3 regions of the Mucilaginibacter sabulilitoris genome follow, and region 2 is predicted to be linked to each of the others. Evidence: riboswitches for the same ligand, from Rfam matches in the RefSeq annotation. Region 2 holds a riboswitch; each other region holds the start of a gene.
What was found. A riboswitch is a leader RNA that binds a small molecule or an ion and turns the genes downstream of it on or off. The one in region 2 is predicted to bind cobalamin.

Region 1 (5,789 bases), 1.0 Mb from region 2:
GTGATGGATAAGCATAATTAGTAATATTGGCATCCAGGTGGGTATAAGCAAAATCAACAGCATAAGAAACCTCCCAATTACTCAGGATATGATAAGCCAGCGTGGCTGATTGATAAACCTCTTTCTGCGTGTATTTATAATTTAGCCCACCCTGGTTATTTAAAAAATCGGGATCGGTGTAATGAGTATATAACCTTGATAGTTTGGTATTTAACAGCAAATGTAAGCTACTTCCCCATAAGTGCTCATAACCTGCCTGTGCAAATATATCCCGGTTCTGCACACGTTGTTTGGAATAAGGATTATAAAATACAACCGCGCCGGGCAGCCCCCTATCCGAGTTATAATAGTTTACATGAAAGTTAAACTGGTTGCTGTCAGATTTTGTCCAGTACAGTGCCGCATCGGCCTGTTGTGCCTTAATATCGCCATTACGCCGGGTGGCTAAAGTATCGGAGCCGTCGCCATTTACTTTATATTTATACTGTCCATCGGCTTTTTCAAGATAGGAATTGACAACTGCCGACCAGTTTTTATTGATCCGCTGCTGCCACTGGATATATGGGTTGATAAGCCCGAATGAACCGCCTTTAATTCCCACAAGCACTTGGTAAGGCTTCTCTGCACCCAACAAAGGCCTTATAGTTTTTATGGATAACAAGCTTGCGGATGCAAATGCCCGGGCTGGTGCGCATATATTATCGGGTTGCCCATTATAAAGTGCTATTGATTGTACATTGTTTAAGTTAAGCCGGCCCAGGTCTATTTGCCCGTTCTGCGCATCGTTTAACTGAACCCCGTCGTAAAATATACCGGTATGATTAGCACCAAGACTGCGCACCAGCACTGTTTTTACGCCACCAATACCACCATAATCTTTAATATTAACACCGGCGAAATTCCTGATGGCATCGGCGACGGTGAAGGCACTGTTGCGGGTAAAATCGATGGATGATATTTGTTGAGCCGGGGTAATGGTTTGTACTTGTGGTATGGTTGAAGTGGAAATGGTTACCTCTTTAAGTTTTTTGGTAGTATCTGTTTGTGCCGATACTTTATTGGGTAATACAATCTGCAACATAAAAACCACAACGCCCAAGCCCGAAGCAGGTAAAAGTTTATAAATACAATGTAAGTTTTTCTTCATGTTGTTGCACGCAAAACATCACCGCACACATAGGACAGAGTAATTTGAAATGAAACACACTAATAGAAGAGCATTTACATTCAAGCCTCAATCCCCGAAAGCTATGAATAACGTATAATGCTACGGCAGGTATTCTGACTTACTCCCCACGTTGTTCTGCCTTCCCATCTGTCTCAACAGATAGTGACAATAAGAGTGAACAATGGTTAAAGAGCTTACAGCTGCGGGACAGTTACGGAATTTCACCATATTCCCTTTTAATTCGTTCAGTAAATACTGAATGAAACCTAAAGCACAGCAAAAGTAGGATAAGTATTAATAACCACAAATTAACATCAGTATATTTATCATGATGAAACTACACTTTACACTTTTATTATTATTTATAGGTACTACCTGTTTGGCGCAGGAACCCGATACTGTTTTTCTAAAACAACTTTTAAAAGCCAATCCCGCGTTGTTTAATAGCATATTAAACAACTCTGCACATAACGAAGTACAGATATTGTACACACAGATTAATCGCGATCAAAACAACATACCTCACTTTAAATCATACAGTTACCGGCTTAATGCAAAGCATTATTTTTATCCGGCAAGTACGGTTAAATTGCCTACAGCCATATTCGCACTTGAGAAATTGAACGAACTGCACGTAAAAGGCCTTGCCAAAAAATCTGTAATGATTACCGACAGCGCTTTTGCGGGACAAACCAAAGTTAAAGCAGATACCTCGTCGTTCAGCGGTTTGCCGAGTATAGAAAATTACATCAAAAAGATATTGTTGGTAAGCGATAATGACGCGTTTAACCGCCTGTATGAGTTTGTTGGTCGCGAAGAGATTAACCAGAAACTAAAGAAATATCAGCTGAACAATACCCGAATAGTTGGTAGGCTGGCCATTGGTGATGCAGGGGAAAGTACACGGCATACCAATCCTGTTGACTTTTTTAATAACGGCAAACCAATTTATCATAAACCGGCGCTGTATGACAATAACGATTATCCCATGCAACTGGAAAACCTGATACAAGGCAAAGCTTACATGGATAGCAGCGACAGATTAGTTAATAAACCCTTTGATTTCAGCAACAAAAATGTTTACTCCATTGCCGACCAGCAGCAAGTATTAAAGCGCTTGCTTTTCCCGGAGGCATTCCCAAAAGTACAGCGTTATAACCTAACGCCTGCCGATTACAGTTTTATTTATCACTACATGAGCATGTTTCCGACAGAAAATAAAAAACCAACCTATAACCGACCTGAATATTTCCCTGCATATTGCAAGTTCTTATTTTATGGCGGCGATAGTACCGCAATCATTCAGCCGGATATCCGGATATTTAATAAAGTGGGCGACAGTTATGGTTATGATATTGACAATGCTTATATCGTCGACTTTAAAAATAAAGTTGAGTTTATGGTTACGGCGGTAGTACAATCGAACGAAGATGGGATTTACAATGACAACAAATACGAATATGCCACTGTTTGCCTGCCATTTTTAAAAAATCTGGGAAAGGTGCTTTATCAGTATGAATTAAAACGATCTAAAAAGCACCTCCCCGATTTAACTAAATTTAAATTTAGTTACAGTATGGTTAAATAAAGTTCAATTAGCAAAAACTTAGCGGGATGAAAGCTGTTTAAATTTTAAACCTATTTAAATATGCTATGGCAACTACAATAATAAAATATACTGATAACTACCCTGTGCTTTACGGGGATGACCGGATAAATCTGAACTGGCCCGAGCGTTATACATCAATTATTGGCGGTGTAAAGCTCGGTTTTTCGGGCTTTAAGCACATTTTTTCTAATCCTTTTGCCAGTGTTCTTAAAATTGGGGCCGGCGGGTATTTGTTAAACCGTGGCATAACAGGCCATTGTGAATTATATAAACGCATTGGCAAGCTATCTACCAATCCTGTTAATGTAAATATCCGGTCCTCGTTCACCGTAAATAAGCCCAGGCATAAAGTTTATAGCTTTTGGCGCAAACTTGATAATTTACCGCTTTTTATGAAGCACCTGGAAAGTGTTGAAATGATTGATGCCAAATATTCCTACTGGGTTTTAAAATTACCTTCGGGTATGGCGAATGTAAGTTGGCATGCCGAAATAGTAAGAGATGAACAGGATGAAATGATTGGCTGGAGTTCCCTACCAGATTCTATGATCAACAATGCCGGTAAAGTACGCTTTCAGGATGCTTTAGATGGCAAAGGAACCATTGTTGATGTGGTGATCAGTTATCAGCCACCTGCAGGTGGTTTAGGGGCTGGTATAGCACAGGTATTAAATCCGATGTTCAAAAAAATGGTTGATAAAGATGTGCAGAATTTTAAGCAGTATATGGATATTGATAATGGTCCCGAGGATTATGCGTCAACTGTAATTGTAATTGATTAAGAAATATTTATTTAAGACCACCTGATTATAAACAAAAAAGGCCGCAAACTGCCACGAATGGTCGGAAGATTTTATCTTCCGACTTTTTTTGTTTTTCAGGCTTAATGTTTTGTATTTAAGCATTTGATTATCAATTATTTACTTGTTTTTCACATTGATTTTGAGTATATTAAATGCTGTAAATCAATCAGATATGACGATATTTAAAGATCATAACATTACTGTAAAACAGCTTTTAGGTTTCATTCCGGAGGCGCTGATAGCAAATTTGTCGCTCACAAGCAAGATCGATCATTACGCAAAGGTTTTGCATGGCAATAAGCTGTTTTATTTGCTGCTCTATGGTATTTTAGACAACGACAGGCTTAGCCAGAGAAGCCTTGAGGACACGTTCAATGATTCGGTATTTAAAGTGCTTTTTAACCTTGATGAAGATGAAAAGGTCTGCAGGAGTTCCATTTCGGAAAGGTTGTCTAAGGTTGCCCCGGACTATTTCAGACAGATCTATGAATACATCTACGAGCGTTTTTCCTGCTCCTATACGTTAACGGAAAGAAAGCAGTATAATCTCATCCGTGTAGACAGCACTATAGTCAGTGAAACCGCCGGCAAGCTAACCGCAGGCATTGTCAATGCCGGCAGTAGCAAGAAAGCAATCAAATATAGTCTTGCTTTTGATGGCTTGCTGCCAGGCCTTGCGCAGGTCTTTACCAGCCCAAAGTATGGCAACGAAGATAATGCACTGCCCGAGGTTGTCATGGCGCACGTAAAGAAAGAACCCGGGCATCAAAATATCTATGTACTGGACAGGGGGCTTCAATCTACCCGGACAATGAAAACTTTCAGTGAAAGTGAGCTAAACTTCATCTGTCGTTCAAAGGAGAACAGAAAGTTCGAATTGGTAGAATCGCTGATCACTGAAGGGCAGAACATGGATATGGGGGGAGCCATTTTGCTTAGAGATAGCATTGTCCGGCTCTATACAGGTATGCCTATAGCCAACAAGCGGGGGAATAAACATTACAGAGAGGTACTGGTGGATCGTCCTTTTCGCCTGGTTGTCGTAAAAAGTAAATCCGATGATGGTAAAGAGTACTGGCTGTTAACCAATGAGTTCGACTTATCAGCCAAAGACATCGCCCAAGCATACCGCAGGCGTTGGGACATCGAGGTTTTTTTTCGGTTCCTCAAACAAGAACTCAACGTGAGCCACCTGGTTTCGCTAAATAAAAACGGTCTACAGGTTATGTTATATATGACATTGATAACCAGTATGCTGGTATTGATCTACAAAAAGGGGAATAAACAGGGTTATAAAACTTCTAAAAGACGATTTGCTATGGAAGTCAGAGACTTGGCCATTGCTTTAATTGTTGTACAATGTGGTGGTGATCCCGGCCTCTTTTTTAAGACATAAAAAATGGCCCGAATTTCTTCCGACCATTCGTGGCTAATTGCGGCCTTTTTCATAAAACGCTGAGCGTTCCGTATTATTTTACTGCATCAATGATGGCTTTGAAAGCATCAGGGTGATTCATTGCTAAATCAGCCAGTACTTTACGGTTTAAACCGATCTCTTTTGCTGCTAATTTACCTATTAACTGAGAGTAAGAAATTCCGTGCTGACGGGCACCGGCGTTAATACGCTGAATCCATAAAGCTCTGAACTCTCTTTTTTTGGTTTTACGGTCACGGTAAGCGTACTGTAAACCTTTTTCAACTGTGTTTTTTGCAATGGTGTAAACCTTGCTTCTTGAACCCCAATAACCTTTGGCGAGGTTCATGATCCTTTTCCTGCGTCTTCTCGACGCTACTGCGTTAACTGAACGTGGCATCTTGTTTGATTTTGGTAGTGAGTGCCTGCTTTTACAACAGAACTTAAAACTCTAATACCTGGTTAAAAAAATTGTGAATTACTTTCCGATACAAAGCATACGTTTTACGTTACCTAAGTCAGCATCAGACACTAAGCTGGTTTGACCAAGGGCACGTTTACGTTTTGTCGACATCTTAGTTAAGATGTGGCTTTTGTATGCGTTCTTTCTTGCGATTTTACCTGTTCCAGTAAGCTTAAAGCGCTTTTTTGCACTGGAATTGGTTTTCATTTTTGGCATAACTCTATTTATTTGTGTTAGATATTTACGTTTCTCAACGTTTTATTTTCACTGCATCTGCACATCTGAAATGTACATATCTGCATTTGTATTATTTTTTTAAGGCCTTTGGAGCA
Region 2 (5,789 bases):
ATCAAGGGAATTCCTCTGGTAATCGGCAGAAAGCGCGACGCTCCAAAAGGAGTTAATACGGAATTTATTAGCTGCCGACAGGTACAGTTCATGCTCATCATATTTATTTTCGAGCAGCCCCCTTGTAGTAGTTATTTCCGGATCAAAATAATGCGTATAATCGTCTGAGTACTTGGCGCCCAGCATCAGACTATAACTGTCGCTGAATTTTTTGTTATAGCCCGACTGTACAAAAACGTCCCTTTCCTTTTGCCGCTGTTTAGATTCAAAATTGTTATTTACCGTAGGCCCTGGCAATCCCCGGTCAGAATGGTACAGGTAACCTTTAAGTGTCCACGAGGCGCTGTCCTTCAGTTTACCGTATAACCCGGCTTCTACACGCTGCGCGTCAATATCCCCGTTATGCCTTATCGCTGTAGTATCATAACCAGTATTGCCATTGGTTGTTCTGAACTTGTACCGGCCGTTGGCATGCGTTACCTCGGTACTGATACTGCTGTATAAATTATCGCTCAACTTATATTGCCACAACAATGACGGATTTACCAACCCGAATGAACCTGTTTTAAAGCTGAGTTTACCATTGGTACGGCTGCCCGCTTCAAAATTGGGTTGTTTGGCAACCAGGTAAAGAGAAGCCCCTGCCGCGAAACCTTTGGCCGGTTGAAAAATGCTGCTTTTTTGCGCATTATACAGGTCTATTTCTTCAATATTATCAAGCGAGAATTTGCCGAGGTCGACCTGTCCATTCTGGGCGTTGCCAAATTCCACGCCATCATAAAAAACAGCTACGTGATTGGTGCCCAGGCTGCGCACGTTAATGGTTTTGAGCCCACCTATGCCGCCATAATCTTTTATCTGCACACCCGAAAAAAACCTGAGCGCATCGGCAACGGAAAGGCTGTTCAGTTTTTCGAGATCTGTGCCCCTAAGTATCTGCACTGGAGTGGCCGATATATTGCGGAGGGATAAGCGCGCGGCGCGTATGGAAACCTCCTTAAGATGGTGGTTTTTTAAGGTATCTTTTGATACTGATCGTGCTGTGTCTGAGTTTTGCGCCAACAGGTTGCCGCAAAACACTCCCTGCATTGCTACAAAGCAAACAGGTAAAACCAGCGTACGCAAATAATGGTACAGGTGTTGCAATATTTTCTGTTCGTAAAAAATTAAACAAACAGCAAACAGGGTATAACAAATGGAAATACGCGTGAGGTATCCTCATTCCAGCTTCAATCCCCGAAAGCTATGAATACATATAATGCAATGGCAGGTCTTCTGACTTACTCCCCGATATTCCGGCCTTCCCATCCGCACAAGGCGAAAAGTGGCTAAAGAATGGACATCGGTTAAAAAGAGCTTACAGCTGCGGGACAGTTCCGGAGTTACACCGGATTCCCTTTTAATCCCAAAACCAATTATGGTAATGGGAACCAAAAGCGATGCAAATATAGAAATAAAAAATACAGTGAAATTTATTTATTGATACCCCAAAGGAGGTAAAATAAGGGGGAATAAGATTAATCCCCCCTTTTAAAGAAAGACTAAACTTCCGCCGTTACGGCCTTCATTTTCTTGAGCGCGGTTTTAGCTACCAGCAAGGCATCCTGGGCATAATAGCTTTTATTAAACACTTCGCATGATATAATAAGTGGGCTCTGCGGCTTTTTAACCAATTGCAAAATACGTTTTACAGGAGCCACGCCGTCTCCAACATATACGCGGTCGGGCTCTGATATTTGCTCCGGGCTGATACCCGACGGATAATCATTTACATGAAAAATCTCCAGCGCAGGTTTGCCCACAAATTGCAAACTTTCTACCGCTGACTGGCCTTTATAAACGTGAAATACATCAAGCAGCACACGAGCATCGGCATCGCCGCATTGGATGGCCACATACATTACCTGGCTTATATGTTTAAGATTTACCGAGCCGCCCCACATTTCCAGTTGAGGCATTACGCCGGTTTCTCTACCCATTTTTAATATGGTGAGATAACGTTCGGTAATTACATCCAGGTTTATTACTTCACCTTTGGTGGCACCGGCCGGTGGGGCGGCTATTCTTTTGCAGCCAATTTTAGCCAGCAGCTCCATTTCGCCCTGCAGTTGTGTTAATGCCTGTTTGCGGGTCGCTTCGTCATCAACTATCCATTGGGCAAAGCCTATCGCGTTCTGTACCGTAATACCCAGCCCGTCAATTATCTTTTTAGCTTCAGCGGGTGTACCCCCATTTTTAAGATAAGTTTGCAGTGTATCCATCCATATCTCTACCGAAGTATAACCCGCTTTAGCTGCTGTTTCCAGCTCTTTAACAAAACCAAGGTTATGCCCCCTTATGGTGCTCATATTTAAGGAGTACAGAAAATCATGGTCATTTTTTTCCACTTTAATTGCTGCCGAAGCCGTGCCGCCCAAAGCAGCTGCGCCTGCCGCCAAACCAATAGTTTTTAACACTTGTCTTCTGTTTAATGAGTTATCAGCCATGGGGTATTGGTTAATAAGTTAAGCTTTTAATATAAGCAATGGTTACCGGTATCTGGGTACTGTATGACGGACTTTCATCTTCAATAAAATAATGCTTGATGCCAGCTTTTTTTGCCGCCTTTAACACTTCCGGTATATTGATCTGTCCTGTTCCCAGCGCCACATCGTTCCTAGTATCGGTGCCACCGGTTAAGTCATTAGCAACACCTTTCCTGATATCTTTCAGGTGCATCAGCTTCATGCGCGAAGGATACTTATTGATCAGCTGCGCCGGATCCTGCCCGCCATGAAATGACCATAGAATATCAATCTCAAACGACACATATTTAGGATCGGTATTTTTGGCAATATAATCAAACAGGGTTCCGTCTTCGTACTTACCAAATTCGTAACCATGGTTATGATAGCAAAAGGTAAGTCCGCTTTGTTTTAATATTTTACCAACGCGGTTAAAATCGGCTGCGGCTTTTTTGGCATCTTCCAGTGTAAATTCCTTTTTGTGAGGTATCCAGGCTACCATAACATAACTTGCACCCAATGTTTTAGCCATTTTCACCACGCTTTCTGGGTCTTTAACAATATCATCATATCCTGCACCTATGGATGGTATTTTGATACCACGCTCATCGCAGAGTTTTTTAAATTCCTCTTTGGGCATACCTTTAGGTCCCTCTCCTTCCAGTTCGGTTATGCCAAAGGCTTTAATGGTATCTAAAACAGCCGCAGTAGCCGTCGGCATACTACTACGGAAGGTGTAAGCCTGAACGCCAAAGGCGCTGGTAAAAAGTGGCTTGCCACTTTGAGCAAAGCCATGTGAGTGCCCCAAAGCCGCCGCAATCCAAACACTAAAGAAAACTGAATATCTTTTCATAAAAACAGGATTATATATTTTATCTATTGAAACTGGATATCTTTTAAACTCAATATACCATCACTTGGTTTGGTGTGTTTAATGGCAAAAAAGTAAATATCGTGCTTTCCGGATATTGTTTTTTGTACTTCCCCGGTTAACCAATTCGTTTTTTTCCAGTCGCCTGTTTCAGCATATTCGGCAGAACTGATCACCGGACCGGCCTGTGAATCAATACGCACCTCAATTTCGCCTGCGGCATCTTTTGAGGCATACTGATAAACAAACTTTTTGATGTTCGACAAGTCAACGTCTTTAAACATTACATACGATTTATGGTTACCTGCCGAAAGATCATCTTTAAACCGGTTAAAGCCCTTCAACTCATCAGCGTAAACTGCTTTTACATTGGCATTGCGCAGGGTAACTACATCCGTACCGGTTAATGGGCCAACTACCTTGCCCCCTTTATCGGTATATGATGCCAGTAAGGTATATTCTCCACGAGGCTCTGCGTCATTAAATTTAAGGTTTAATGTACCATGCAATGGTAAACGTATAGCCTTGTTCTTTTTGTCGGTCAGTGAAAAAATATATTTTACAATTTCTTTTGTATCAGCCGCAGATAATTGTGGGTGAGCGCTCATTACGTGCTCTGTCCCCCAGCTGCCTGCTCCGCCCGCAATAATCTTTTTTGATAACTTATCAGTTGATCCTTTTTGGGTTTTATACCTGTTGGCTATAGCTGTAAAGCTTGGCCCTACCGCTACTTTATTAATGGTATGGCACGACTTGCAATCGCTGGCCGCCATCAGCGCTTTGCCAGGGTAGCTCACCTCCGTGGCCGACAATGCCGCGAGGTTTTTAACCGTCTTATTATCGGTCGACGGCTGTGGATTGTAGATATAAAACAGCTTTACACGTTTAGGATCTATTACTTTATCCTCCTTGTCCTTAACCACTACATTATATTTAAACGGCTTGCCTTTCCATATAAACGATTCATTATCGGCACTGGCAATCCTGACAGATGGTACAGTATTACCTACTCTCACCATAATGGTATCCCTGCCAACCAGGCCAGCCTTATCCGTTACTTTAAGTATGGCTTTGTACGTTCCGGGTTTGGTATAGGTGTATTTGGCCGATGAGGTTGTCGCCCCAACGACTTTACCGTCAAACAGCCATTGATAGGTTATCTGGTCATCGTCGTCCAGGTCTTTACTGCCCTGGCCGTTAACACTAACGGTTAGCGGGGCCTGCCCGGCTATTTCTTTTTTAACCGGCATGGTTTTAAGTTCGGCAGTAAGATATTTGGTATGCTGATACAGTGATTGCATAGCCGTATCGGTTATACCTGCTTTGGCTATCGGGGCACGGTTGCCGGTGTTGTATTCAATTTTCACCAAACGGGCGTCCTCATTTTGAGCTCCGTAAACTGAGCCGTATTCGAGCATATAAAACACGCCATCCGATCCAAATTGCATGTCTATTGGCCGCCTGAAATCTCCTGTTGATGGCATGAATGATTCATTACGCAAATAATTTTCGTTCTCATCAAACCGCAGATCAATTACCCAGTTACGCATCCAGTCGGCCACAAACAAAGCTCCGTCATAGTATTCTGGGAATTTGTTGGGATTTTTCACATTAGCATTGTACTCATAAAAATCGCCGCCTATGGCACATCTGCCGCCCATTCCCAGTTCAGGAAACTCGTCGGACGAGGCATAAGGGTACCAGATCATGGCCGGTGTAGCCGGTGGCAACACATTTAAACCGGTATTGTTTGGTGAATTATTTACTGGTGCTTTAGGATCAAAATTTGGACCCGGTGTCGCGTTCACAAAATCCCAATGCGAGTAGGCAAAGTTATTGCCCACAAAATATGGCCAGCCAAAGTTACCCGCCTTTTTGGCCTGGTTAAATTCATCATATCCCCGCGGTCCGCGTGGCGAATCTTTACCGGCATCGGGCCCTATCTCGCCCCAATACAGCACCGAGGTTTTAGGATTTACCGCAATACGGTAAGGGTTACGGCAACCCATTACATAAATTTCAGGTTTGGTTTTAGCAGTCCCTTTCGGAAAAAGGTTTCCTTCGGGGATGGTATAAGTGCCATCGGCTTCGGGATGGATACGGAGTATTTTACCTTTAAAATCATTGGTATTACCGGCGCTGCGTTGTGCGTCAAGACTGTAATGCTCCTGACCCGGACGTTCGTCTAAAGGTGCATACCCATCCGAAGGGAAAGGGCTTGAGCTATCGCCGGTTGACAGGTACAGGTTACCTTCCTTATCCCAGGCTAAAGAACCGCCATGATGCGCGCCGCTTACTTTTTGCACCGGTACTTTGAGCAATATTTTTTCGGAAGCAAGATCAAGCACATTCTGCGGGCTCAGCTTAAAACGCGACAACTGAAAATTAAGCGGCTCCACAGTTTGCCCCGCCGG
Region 3 (5,789 bases), 2.4 Mb from region 2:
TGTGGTCGATCTGCCGGTAACCTCGCGCACGGCGGCATTTAAATGATTTACGTGCACGGCTAACCTGTCGGCATAATCGCTGGCCTTTTTTAGCGCAAGGGTATACTGCGGCGAATCAACCGGAAATTGTTTTTCCAGCAAGCCTAAAAACAGCCTGGCTATACGCGACGCTGCTTTTTGAGGGGTAAAATAAGCCACGGCAGGCTGCATCTTAATAGCCTCATGTATCAGGAGGTTAAGGTGATTGCGGATAAGCTCATATTTATACACATATTCGCTATCGAGCTCCTGCTGCATGCGTATAAAAATGCTTTTGAGATAATTGGTTTGTGCCTCATCAAGCAAATAAACAGGGTCGCCGCCGGCTTTAAACAGGTTTGATTCTTCCAGACTTTCCATGCGGTTGCCGGCTTGCAAAAACTCGTTGGTAAATACGCAAAAATACCCTGACGACTGGTCAAAGTCGCCATCCCAGGAATAAGGAACCAGCGGATTGGTAAATACCAGCGCCGGCTTATTGATCTCGATTCCCCGGTTTGCATAAAGTAACTGGCTATTGCCATTTAATATTAAAGTGATCTTATAAAAATCGCGACGATTATAGGCGCTGAGGCTGCAATTATTTGAACGTGTTTCGGCTACCCTGAACTGAACGGGCTGTGTAGTTATATTTTCTAAATAATCATTGTTGATTTCGGCTATTTTTAACCCTTCCATGCTCAAAGTTAAACATTTCAAAGAAAAAAATGCTTAGATGTACAATGCCTCCCTGTTGCTGCTGCCAAGTGTTCGCTGCAATATGTTATTGGTTTTGTAATTCCCTTACTTCTGCATAGCCACCGAGCTCATAAATGGGGCAGGAGGCAGCAATTTGAGTGGCTTGGTCAAGGTCATCAGCCTTTAACAGCAGGAATCCACCAACAATTTCTTCTCCTACCTGGTGCATACCTTTGGTTATAACAGTACCGTCACCAGTAATTAAACGCCCCTCCAATGTTAATGAGTTTCCGCCGGCCAGATTACCTGCTGAACCCCATTTGTTTAGCCATGTGGTCCAGTTTTTACGATGGACACTTATTTCTTCCTCGGTATGATCATCTAACCTTCCGTCCGGCTCCCTGAACAACACAATGTAATTTTTCATGTTTATTTTTTTTTCTACAAGAATAAAACGAAATCGATATAAATACAATGGTTTATTAAATAATTGTATATTTGTTTATGCAACCATTAGTTGAATTAATTACCTCCTGGCAAGCGTATACCGAGCAATTTCCCGACGCCAGTGTTGAAGGTTTTTGTTATAGCTATCTGTTAAATGTTAAAAAACAAAGCCAGCATACCGATTTGCAGCTTGCCGCACAGTTGGGTAAAGCCAACAGTATATTTAAAACGTATTACAAACTTGTGCTGCGCCAAATGCCGGGTATTGAGCTGGACTGGTATTATTTTTTGGATATTATAGGAACGAAGCATGAACTCAGAAAAACCGATATTGTTAGTTTTACTTTGCTATTGGAGCCTACAACGGGTATTGATATTTTAAACAGGATGCTCAAAGCAGGTTTAATTAGCGAAAGGGTAGATCCTGCTGATAAAAGGGCACGTTTAATAAAGCTTACCACTCAGGGCAATGCTCTTTTGATACGCTTAAATTTACTATTTGGTCAGATTGCTACCCTGGTACTATCATCAGTTTATGCTGATGATAAAGCCGTTATTTCCCTGGCATTATCCAAGCTTGTTCATGAGCAAACCCCAATGGTAACAGCTAAGAGCGGTAAAGGGATTGAAAGCATAGAACAGGTTATAAAACAACTGTCAGAGAAATCAAGATAGCTAAAATCGCACCGGGTAAAAATTTTATAAATGACACTGTCCTGACTTTTTATCCAAATCAGTTAAAAGATTATTTTTCAAATCGCTTGCATTACTTGTATCATACCTGTTACATTTAGGGAAATTATAAACCAAATGCAGAAACACATCCTAATTGTTTATCTACTGGTAGCCTGCAGCGTGGCAGGTATCATGATTAAATCCTTTGTTAAAAACCGGTATTTTAAAAAAGGTTAGCATTTCTTTCCCTTAGGGTTTTCATAGTTCCCTAAGGGAAGAACAAACCAAGTGATTTGTTAATTATCCCCCCCCCCCAGATTTGGTTTTAAAGCAGTTGAGTTTGTGTCAGAATTAAAATAATCGGATGCTTAATGTTGTTTAAGTATTTATAATTTAATTGCACAGGACATCCAGGCGGTCACCCATCTTAAAATTTAACATCCATTTTATATTTCTAAACCTACGTCCCGCTAAAAAATCGTATTTTTGCGCGTCTTTTCATCATGTGACAGTTGCACAAACTACTAATAAAATCCCCGGGTGTATGGAAATCATTCACAACAAATATATAGGTACAAAACAAAAAGCTCTTGCCATTAACCTCGATCCTAAAATTTACGGTTCATTTGCTGAAATAGGCGCGGGACAGGATGTGGCGGCCAATTTTTTTAAAGCAGGAGCTTCATCGGGCACTATTGCCAAAACCATGTCGGCCTATGACATGACCTTTTCTGATGCTATTTATGGTGTACAACAGGTAAAGCGTTATGTAAGCGAGCAGCGGTTAATCTCAATGCTCGACCACGAGTACGGATTAATAATAGAGCGCCTGGCGGAACAACGCGGCGACACTTCAACCTTTTTTGCATTTTCGGGAACGTTCTCGGCGCTTAATTATCACAAAACAAACGAAGGTCACGGCTGGATGGGGGTACGCTTTCAGCTGGAACCTAATGGTGTATTCCATGATGTAGTGCTGCACGTAAAATTATTAGACAACGATAACAATCTGCAGCAGCAGGCTGTAGGGATACTGGGTGTTAATCTGATGTATGCCTGCTTTTATTATCATGAGGTACCAACGGTATTTTTACTTTCACTGATGGACAACCTGTCAAAAGACAGCATCCAGATTGATATGATCCGTTTTGAAGGCCCTCAGTTTAGCAAGGTAGATAACAGGCTGATGAGTTTGTACCTGGTAAAGTATGGCTTTTCAGATGCCGCGGTTTTTAGCCCGCAGGGGCAAAATCTGCAGCCTTCAGAGGTGTTGTACAAAAAACATATCGTGGTGATACGCGGGCGTTTCCGTCCGCTCATTAATGTGCATTTAGATATGCTCAATACCGGCGTAAAACAATTTATGCAGGAGCCCGATGTTGATAAAGAAAACGTTACAGTAATTACAGAGCTCACCCTGCAGGCCCTGAAAGAAAGAAACGGGGGTGAAAATGCCGAAATTGATGAAAAGGATTTTCTTGACCGGGTTGATATTCTGAGTTCGCTGGGGCAAACAGTACTGATATCCAATTTTCATGAATATTATAAGCTGGTAGCCTACCTGTCAAAAATCACCAAACTAAAATTAGGTGTAGTATTGGGTTATCCTAACCTGGAATATATTTTTTCTGAAGAACATTATAAAGATCTGGCAGGTGGTATCCTGGAGTCTTTTGCCACCTTGTTTAGCCGTAATGTAAAATTATTTATTTATCCAACGCAACGCGATGGGATAATTTGCAACAGCCTGCGGTTTTATCCGCCGCCACATCTTATAGATTTGTACCGTTACCTGATAGCTAATAACAAAATAGAGGATATAAGACATTATAACGAAAACAACCTTAATGTTGATACCGATAATGTGCTGCAGCTTATTAAGCAGGGCGCCAATGGATGGGAGGAATATGTACCACCAGAGGTTGCCACCATTATAAAGGAGAGACAACTGTTTGGGTATTACCATCGCGATAATACCGACAAAGAGACCATGAACATAACCGGCGAGGATCTGGAGATATTATAAATGAATCGATTCCCCACTCATTACTTCATTTTCGGCGGAAGAGGGATGGGGATGATGCTTATCCAAACCCCCTCTCTGCGCAAAGCGGGGAGAGGGGTGCCAGCGTAGCGCAGGCGGGGTGAGTCCACTATGCGCCTTGCAAAAATCTGCACATCCGCAATCTGCATATCATTCCCATTCCATATATTTGCTTTCAATAAAGTTCTTTACTTTTTTTCAGCAATGAGGTTTCCTGCCAGGTTTTTAGCAGGAATTAAAAAGGAACCGTGTGCAAATCACGGGCTGTCGCGCAACTGTAAGTAACACAAAAAGTTGTTGTCATTAATAAGGTCCATTATCCTAACCAAAACAGGATGAGAAGGACGACAACAATGTTACAAGCCAGGATACTTGCCCCAATGTATAAAAGACAATGCTTTCGCGTTTTGAAGCAGTAGTCAAAGAAAAAGGATAACCTGCCGGCTTTTATCAGCCTGTATGTTATTGCTTTTACCTTTTATTACCATTTCCCGAAAGCATACCGAAAACCGTAAGGAGCATTAATTCAATTTAATGTTTAACCAAAAAAGTTTTATGCGTATGCTCAAAAACAACCTCGGGTATCCTCGTGTAGGTGCCCTCCGTGAACTCAAAAAAGCCAGTGAACAGTACTGGGCAGGCCTAAGCAGCCGAGATGAACTGTTTGCCGTGGCCCGTAAACTCCGCGTGGGAAACTGGAAAACCCAGGCCGATGCTGGTATCGACCTCATTCCCTGTAACGATTTCAGTTTTTATGACCAGGTGCTCGATACCTCGTTAATGCTGGGTGTTATCCCCGAGCGTTATACGCCTGTATTAACCCAAAACAAAGCCAATACCGAGATCGATCTGTATTTTGCCATGGCACGGGGTTACCAGAAAGACGGGCTCGACATTACCGCGATGGAAATGACCAAGTGGTTTGATACCAACTATCATTACATTGTGCCCGAATTTGTACAAAACCAGCAATTTAGGCTGTTTTCTGAAAAGATCTTTGATGAATTTACGCTGGCGAAGCAGCATACGGGTACGACACCTAAACCGGTATTGATAGGCCCCGTATCATACCTGCTGCTGGGTAAAGAGAAGCAAGCGGGCTTTAACCGGATAAACCTGATTAAAAAAGTGGTGCCGGTTTATATTGAAGTATTAAAACGGCTTAAAGAATATGGTGCCGTTTGGGTTCAAATGGATGAACCCTTCCTGGCGCTTGACCTTACTTCTGAAGAAAAAGAAGCTTTTGTCTACGCTTATAAGGAAATCAGCAAGAGCTGCCCCGATTTAAAACTGCTGTTAACCACTTATTTCGAGAGCTTGCAGGATAATATAGCGTTGGCTGTAAACCTGCCGGTAAGCGCGCTGCATATTGACCTGGTACGGGCACCGAAACAATTAGATGAGGTGTTGACCTTGCTGCCCGAAAAACTCAGCCTGTCGTTAGGCGTTGTTGATGGCCGCAATATCTGGAAAAATGATTACATCAGGTCATTATCTCACCTAAAAAAAGCTATAGCTTTGCTTGGTGCCGGCAGGGTGATGATAGCGCCCAGTTGCTCTTTGCTGCATACACCGTTTGATCTTGACCTGGAAACCTCCATCAATCCCGAAATAAAAAACTGGATGGCTTTTGCCAAACAAAAATTGAACGAGGTTAATGAGCTTGCGCAAATTATTGAGGGTAATAACCAATTGCTGCAAAATAATTTGCAGGCTATATCGAGCCGTAACCTGTCAAAACTTATCCATAAACAGGACATAAAGCAACGTACGGCTGCTATTACCGATGCTGATGCTCAGCGTATCAGTACGTTTGGCGCGCGTCAAAAAATACAGCAGCAACGCTTTAAACTGCCCCTGTACCCTACAACTACCATAGGCTCGTTCCCTCAAACAAACGATATCC

Region 1: linked by a shared signal. The riboswitch ahead of SNE25_RS18265 (TonB-dependent receptor) and the one ahead of SNE25_RS22585 (TonB-dependent receptor plug domain-containing protein) in region 2 are both predicted to bind cobalamin.
Region 3: linked by a shared signal. The riboswitch ahead of metE (5-methyltetrahydropteroyltriglutamate--homocysteine S-methyltransferase) and the one ahead of SNE25_RS22585 (TonB-dependent receptor plug domain-containing protein) in region 2 are both predicted to bind cobalamin.

What each region holds. Positions count from the first base shown of each region.
Region 1 is NZ_CP139558.1:4,234,525-4,240,313, reverse strand. It holds gene SNE25_RS18265 (TonB-dependent receptor) at 1-1,147, opposite strand, end outside; cobalamin riboswitch at 1,255-1,453, opposite strand; gene SNE25_RS18260 (serine hydrolase) at 1,497-2,756, shown strand; gene SNE25_RS18255 (SRPBCC family protein) at 2,822-3,559, shown strand; gene SNE25_RS18250 (IS4 family transposase) at 3,753-4,976, shown strand; gene rplT (50S ribosomal protein L20) at 5,050-5,394, opposite strand; gene rpmI (50S ribosomal protein L35) at 5,473-5,673, opposite strand; gene infC (translation initiation factor IF-3) at 5,765-5,789, opposite strand, start outside.
Region 2 is NZ_CP139558.1:5,250,822-5,256,610, forward strand. It holds gene SNE25_RS22585 (TonB-dependent receptor plug domain-containing protein) at 1-1,146, opposite strand, end outside; cobalamin riboswitch at 1,249-1,451, opposite strand; gene SNE25_RS22590 (sugar phosphate isomerase/epimerase family protein) at 1,542-2,486, opposite strand; gene SNE25_RS22595 (sugar phosphate isomerase/epimerase family protein) at 2,497-3,357, opposite strand; gene SNE25_RS22600 (ThuA domain-containing protein) at 3,381-5,789, opposite strand, start outside.
Region 3 is NZ_CP139558.1:2,841,257-2,847,045, forward strand. It holds gene SNE25_RS12225 (helix-turn-helix domain-containing protein) at 1-717, opposite strand, end outside; gene SNE25_RS12230 (YciI family protein) at 803-1,144, opposite strand; gene SNE25_RS12235 (MarR family winged helix-turn-helix transcriptional regulator) at 1,222-1,839, shown strand; gene SNE25_RS12240 (TonB-dependent receptor) at 2,384-3,865, shown strand; cobalamin riboswitch at 4,074-4,277, shown strand; gene metE (5-methyltetrahydropteroyltriglutamate--homocysteine S-methyltransferase) at 4,445-5,789, shown strand, end outside.